One region of the Gilliamella sp. B2828 genome, then DNA from elsewhere that is predicted to be linked to it. Evidence: riboswitches for the same ligand, from Rfam matches in the RefSeq annotation. Region 1 holds a riboswitch; the other holds the start of a gene.
What was found. A riboswitch is a leader RNA that binds a small molecule or an ion and turns the genes downstream of it on or off. The one in region 1 is predicted to bind thiamine pyrophosphate.
Positions count from the first base shown of each region.

Region 2: it holds a riboswitch for thiamine pyrophosphate, as region 1 does, so the genes downstream of both, thiM (hydroxyethylthiazole kinase) here and thiB (thiamine ABC transporter substrate binding subunit) in region 1, are expected to answer to the same signal.

Region 1 covers NZ_JAFNMU010000005.1:2,021-5,447, reverse strand. The annotation lists gene thiP (thiamine/thiamine pyrophosphate ABC transporter permease) at 1-190, opposite strand, end outside; gene thiB (thiamine ABC transporter substrate binding subunit) at 190-1,197, opposite strand; TPP riboswitch at 1,238-1,343, opposite strand; gene J3U19_RS05630 (hypothetical protein) at 1,648-1,800, shown strand; gene J3U19_RS05625 (hypothetical protein) at 2,189-2,395, opposite strand; gene J3U19_RS05620 (hypothetical protein) at 2,989-3,427, opposite strand, start outside.
Region 2 covers NZ_JAFNMU010000001.1:206,226-209,652, reverse strand. The annotation lists gene trkA (Trk system potassium transporter TrkA) at 1-1,088, shown strand, start outside; TPP riboswitch at 1,124-1,226, shown strand; gene thiM (hydroxyethylthiazole kinase) at 1,284-2,072, shown strand; gene thiE (thiamine phosphate synthase) at 2,082-2,729, shown strand; gene thiD (bifunctional hydroxymethylpyrimidine kinase/phosphomethylpyrimidine kinase) at 2,741-3,427, shown strand, end outside.

The DNA.
Region 1 (3,427 bases):
TCCAAATAATATGCAACAAATAGTTATCAAAATAGACTGTTAGATTATCGTATTTCATAGCTGTATAGCAAAGTGCAAATAGAGCTGTACCTAAAACCAATATTATTAAGCTGGCAGCGCTAATACCTGGCAGTAACGTTCTAAAATTCAACATTGCACTATATAAACAGATTAATCGTTTACTTTTCATTACTGACTAATGGCTGATTGCCATTCACGTACCCAAGCTTTTTGATTATCAGCCACTTTCTGTGCATCAAATTCAAGAGCTTTATTGATTTTATTAATCTGGTCAAATGCAGGTGGTAAAGAAGTGCTTATAATAGGATACATAACATTTTTTTCAGCAAATTGCTGTTGCACCTCAGGCGTTAATAAATATTGTAAAAAGCGACGTGCTAATTGCGGTTGCTGACTGTATTTAGTCATGCCCGCTATTTCAACTTGACGATAATGCCCCTCATCAAAAACAGCAGAATTATAACGAAAATCTTGATCGTTAATGATATGTGCAACAGGAGAAGTACTGTAACTAAGCACAAAATCAGCTTCACCTTTTAAAAACATACCGTATGCCTCACTCCAACCTTTGGTAACCGTTACGGTATTTTTAGCAATCTTTTGCCAGGCAAATACCGCATCATTACCGTAAATGCTTTTCACCCAAAAAAGTAAACCTAATCCAGGCGTACTGGTTCTTGGATCTTGATAAATAATCTTCCAATTCGCTTTATTTTCAACTAATTCATGCAATGAGTGAGGAGGACTTTTTATTTTTTCTTTATTATAAATAAAAGCAAAATAACCGAAATCATACGGAATAAAATCCTCATCCCACCAATCAGTGTTAAGATTATTAGGTTTAGTTATTTGGTGGGGAGTAACTATATCAGCCTGTTTGGCTTGCCCTAAAAGATTGTTGTCTAACCCTAAAATAACATCGGCGCTCGTTTTATTACCCTCTAGGCGAAGGCGATTTAAAATTGACACACCATCCCCCAGAGTAACAATATTAAGTTGGCAATCACATTGAGCTTCAAAACCCTGTTTAATAACTTCGCCAGGTCCCCACTTAGAAATGAAAGAGTTGTAACTATAAATGGTCAAAGTAGGTTTATCATAAAGATTAGCATTGGCTGAAGTTGCCACGAAAAACACAGAAAATAAAAATGACTGTAAAAATTTATTACAAAACATTTTGCCTCCAAAAAAGCGAATAAAAGACAAAAGGTTTGAGCAGAAACAATAACTCAAATCCCTCCGCTGGCATGACCCAGTTCAGGTTCGACGAGTTGCATTAGCAAATAATACTCTCAGTCCTTAGGACACCCCGTTGAGAACGATGTTAGTTTAGTAGTTAGTTGAATGATTGTAAATAAAGAAAGTCGTTTGTTTTTTTGTAATCATTTTTAAGTAAGAAAATCCATTGATTTCAAATAAATTTCAATTATATCAATAATTATCAACCTAAGATCCTCATCTAAGTATAAAAAATGGATATGCTAAATGAAAAATAGCGATATTTATAAAAAATATTTAGGAGTCTATACCGTCTCGTTTTTCTATTTTTATATTATTATTGTATATTTATCATTTATTCTTCTATTCATTTGAAAATTTTTTCTGGAAAGGATCCTATGGTAATTGATGAATATGCCTTGCATTCATCAATTACCAGAAGTAACTTTTTGGTATGATGCAAAAGATCCATTTTTGAAAGCCTTACCATTTGAAATGGGCAATCAGTTGCATATCATTATTAAACCAAACAATATCGTTTTATCCGATATCTTTCAATAAATTATGGAGCTCTCTTCAAAAAACACACCTAACCAGATTCAAAAGTGCTATCGCGCTTTCGAATACAGCTGTTGATTTGACGCCAAATGAACATCAATTGCTCTTCAGTATGTGCCTGTGTTTCATTAAAAGGAATTTTGTAATACATTCTGATACCCTATAGGGGGGATTTAAAAGTTGGATCTGTCATATGAATTCCTAACATAAATACATACCCTCTGCCATCGGTACCCTTCTAAAAGATTGAAATATCGGATGTACTCGTATCCTCCATACGTTCAAAAATGACACCTTGGTGCTCTATCAGGATCTTTTAAGGGATAAAGGATATAATTGCTTTCAAATAACTTCCATCAATCAAATGATCAGGCTTAGTTTCTCTCAACTCTTACTCACGCAGGGTTATCATTTGTTTAAAAGAGAGCAAATATTGTCGTTGAGTAGCAATGTTGTTATTATCACTCTGATAATAACAACATCCTCCGTGACTTGCTTCAAATTGAACTGGTAAATTAATTAGATAAGTGCCTAAGCAACGGATTGAGGAATTTTCTAAGCTTTGCGTCACTTGTTGTTTTTTTGATAAATCAGCCATACGCACTCGAGATAAGAGTTCGTATCTCCTTTAACTCAGAAAGATCAAGACGATTTTTAGCACCAATATGATCTGTTGCAGTTTTTTTCATTGATGTTGTTAACCTTCAACAACCCAACAGCTGACATGCTATTTTCTAAACGCCAAACTTTTTCTGAATTTATATCTCTGCTATCTTTATGTTTAACTTTTAAATTACTGCCCATCATTCCCGGAATAAAATATTTGGCACAATAATTCTTTCTTTTTTATTTAACATAGTATGTAGCTTATTGTCTGTGGTTGGAACAGTATTATATTAGAACGACTGCTGTTGTTTTCTATTCCACATATTTTCCTACTTATCCAAGATTAATTTTCTAGGACTAAAGACTCATATATCGATTAACCATTGATTTTTTTTGATCCGTGACTCTTAAAAAATTTTTTTATCGGCAATGAATGCATTGTTGCTAAATAGATAGGTTCGCATACATAAATTGGTTTGGATCATTTGCGGTTCAATCCACCATTTGTCTAACACTTCTATGACTTTTGATGATCCATTTATATCACATAAGCAAACCCTATTTGCAATTAATACAGGATTTCGTCTAAGGTTGAGGATGAAAATCATCTATTTCATCTCTCCATTCATTATAATCCCAAGTTACTATTTTGGTTTTCAGCTCTTCCAAGTAGTCTAGTGCCGCTTGTTTTTCGGTTGGGCTAAGTTGCTGTTCTAATCGATGTTGAATTTGCTTATTATATTCCCAAACAGGCGGTAGTTGATAAGCATGCCATGCTAAATTATTGCCTATCTTGATGATTTTTTGTTTTGCATAATCACTTAACAGGGACCAGGCATAGGCTTTCATCGGATCTTGATCCCGTCCTAAACCATATAAATACGCTTCAGTCACGCGTAATATTCCTATAATTGAGCTATGTTCCGCCATTAGCTGCGCATAATCTATGGCCTGTTTTAAATCGTCTAATTTTAATATTTTTCGGTATTCGATTAATTTATTCAGTTTCTCGTATTCTTTATCC
Region 2 (3,427 bases), on a different contig from region 1:
ATATTCCGCAAAAAGTCGCACGCATTCGCGCACCAGAATATAATGACGAAAAATATTCGTTCTTTAATAAAGATTGCATTAATATCGACCATATTATTGCTCCAGAGAATCTTATTACCAATCATGTCAGTCAGTTAGTACAATATCCAGGATCTTTACAGTTTGCTTCTTTCTACGATAATCGTGTATGTTTGGTTGCAGTCACTGCCTATTATGGTGGAGCATTAGTCGGAAGTGAACTGTCTGAACTGAAAGAACATTTACCCCATGTTGAAGCTAGGGTTGTTGCAATATATCGAAAAAACCGCTTTATTCGCCCATTAGCTTCCACACTTATTGAGGCTGGTGATATGGTCTATTTCATTACTCCACCTAGCAACATCAAAGCAGTAACAAGTGAATTACAGAGACTTGAAAAACCTTATAAGCGTATCATTATTAGTGGCGGTGGCGGCATAGCGGTTGCCCTAGCCAAACGTTTAGAAAATGATTATCAAGTCAAATTAATCGAACGTAATGCTGAGCGTGCCGAATTAATTGCCGAACAATTGGTCAATACCACTGTTTTACATGGTGAATCGTCAGATCAAGAGCTACTATCACAAGAACAAGTTGAACTGACTGATCTATTTATTGCCGTAACAAGTGACGATGAATCTAACATTATGTCATCAATGCTGGCTAAAAGAATGGGCGCAAAAAAAGTTATTGTTTTAATTCAAAAGCAAGCCTACCTTGAACTGATTAATGATAGTGTTATTGATATTGCTATTTCACCACAACACGCCACTATTTCAGAGTTATTAAGTCATGTAAGGCAAACAGGTGTAGTCAAAGTTGTCTCGTTAAGGCAAGGTGAATCAGAAATAGTAGAGGTGGTAGCTCAGGGGGATAAAGACAGTTCCAAACTGGTTGGTAAAAATATCAATGGGTTAAAGTTACCTTCAGGTGCCACTATCGGTGCAGTAGTGCGTGGGGAAGATGTGATTATCGTTAATACCGATCTAACCATTGAAAGTAACGATCATCTTATCATCTTCTTACCCGACCGTCGTGATATAACTGATATAGAAAAATTATTACAATAGCTTGTGTTAAATTTTTAGTCAGTCCATAATAAATACTCTTTGACTCGGGGTGTTTTTTGTAAAGTACAAAAAACTGAGATTTTACCCGTTGAACCTGATCTGGATTATACCAGCGTAGGGAAGTCTCAGCCTTGAAAATTCTAGATTGGCCACTCTTCCCTTAATTAATTTTAAACATCGTAGTAAGGAAAGAATATGTCTGCCATCAATACTCTACAACTAGCTCAAGTTAGGCCTTTTATTGATCATGTAAAACAACGATCTCCATTAATACATTGTATTACTAATGATGTCGTACAGAACTTTACCGCCAATGTCTTATTAGCGATTGGTGCATCGCCAGCGATGGTCATTGCGGAACAAGAAGTTGCTACTTTTGCACAAATTGCCAGTGGTTTATTAATCAATGTTGGTACCATTCATAGCAGCAGTGCGCAAAGTATGTTATTAGCCGCTGCTAGCGCTCAACAAAATCAAACACCATGGGTACTTGATCCGGTTGCTATTGGGCCTGCGCTCGCCTATCGCAGTGAAATCGTCCAACAATTATTAGCTTTTAAGCCAACAGTAGTGCGTGGCAATGCATCAGAAATATTGGCATTAAATGGTGAGACCACATCTGCTAAAGGTCCTGATGGTCAAGACTCCACCGAATCTGCTTTAAATGCAGCTAAAAAGCAAGCACTAAAACATCAAACCATTATTGCTATTACGGGCGGTATCGACTATATCACCAATGGCACGGAAACTTATAGCATCAAAGGTGGCGATATTACACTAACTAAAATTACAGGCACCGGCTGCTCGCTCTCTGCCATGGTTGCAGCGTTTATTGCCGGATCAACTAATCCCTTACTTGCAGCGGCTTCAGCTTGCTTTATGATGAAAAAAGCTGGCGAGCTTGCCAATAAACATCAAGGATTAGGCACTTACTCTGTGTCATTATTGGATAAGCTTTCACTATTTAACTCATTATATGTATAAAGAAATCACATGAAAAAACAACTCGATTTAAGTCTCTATTTAGTATTAGATCCAATGTTATGCGGTGGCATTAAAGGCATGATAGAAACCACCAAAATAGCTGTTGCCAATGGGGTAACGGCAGTACAATTAAGATCAGAACATGACTTTTCTGGCAAAGATTGGTATCACACCGCACTGGCATTAAAAGAGCTACTAAATGACACTACCGTCCCCTTATTGATTAATGATCATGTCGATATTGCCCTAGCCGTTGATGCCGATGGTGTCCATATTGGGCAAAGCGATTTACCTGTCGATGTTGCCCGTAAATTAATCGGTGATGATAAGTGGTTAGGATTTTCGGTCGCCAATCGTCAACAACTGAATGCGGTTCCATGGCAACTTGTCGATTATATTGGGATTGGTCCTATTTATCCTACCACCACTAAACAAGATGCAGAACCAGCAATAGGCATGCCACAATTATCCCAATTAGTTAATCTAAAACAATGCCCTGCTGTCGCTATAGGCGGTATTAATACCAACAATGCCACACAAATACTACAAACCGGCATTGAAGGTATCGCGGTGGTGTCAGCTATTTGTGGTCAAAAAAATGTACAACAATCTACGTTATTGCTACTCGAAAAAATACAACCAATTAAATTAAGATAGGAAGAAAAATTATGACAACAGTGGCCTTAACAATGGCCGGTTCTGATCCAAGTGGTGGTGCCGGAATTCAAGCCGATTTAAAAGCCTTTTCTGCGATCGGAGCATATGGAATGTCGGTAATAACAGCGCTCACGGCCCAAAGTACCCAAGGAGTAAATGGTGTGATGGCAATCGATCCCGAATTTGTAGCCGCACAATTTAACACCCTTTATCGTGATATCAAAATTGATTCCGTAAAAATAGGTATGTTAATGAATAAAGAGATTGTGACTACGGTTTATCATCTATTAAATGATAATCCTATTGCCAATATAGTGCTAGATACCGTAATGATTGCTAAAGGTGGACATTCACTTTTAAAATCTGATGCAGTTAAAGCAATTCGTGAATTACTATTACCTTTAGCCACGGTAATAACACCTAACTTACCTGAAGCTGCTGCCTTACTGGAATGTGATGAGGCAAAAAGCGAAGATGAAATGCAACAACAGGGGCATGACTTATTAAAATTCGGCTGTAAAGCGGTATTAATAAAAGGTGGGCATTTGCAAAGTCAAGAAAGCCCCGATTATTTAATCACCCCAACAAAAACCATCAAAATGGTATCATCACGCATCCAAACTAAAAACACTCATGGCACAGGTTGCACATTATCAGCAGCAATTGCAGCTTTGTTACCAACACATAATTTAGAACAC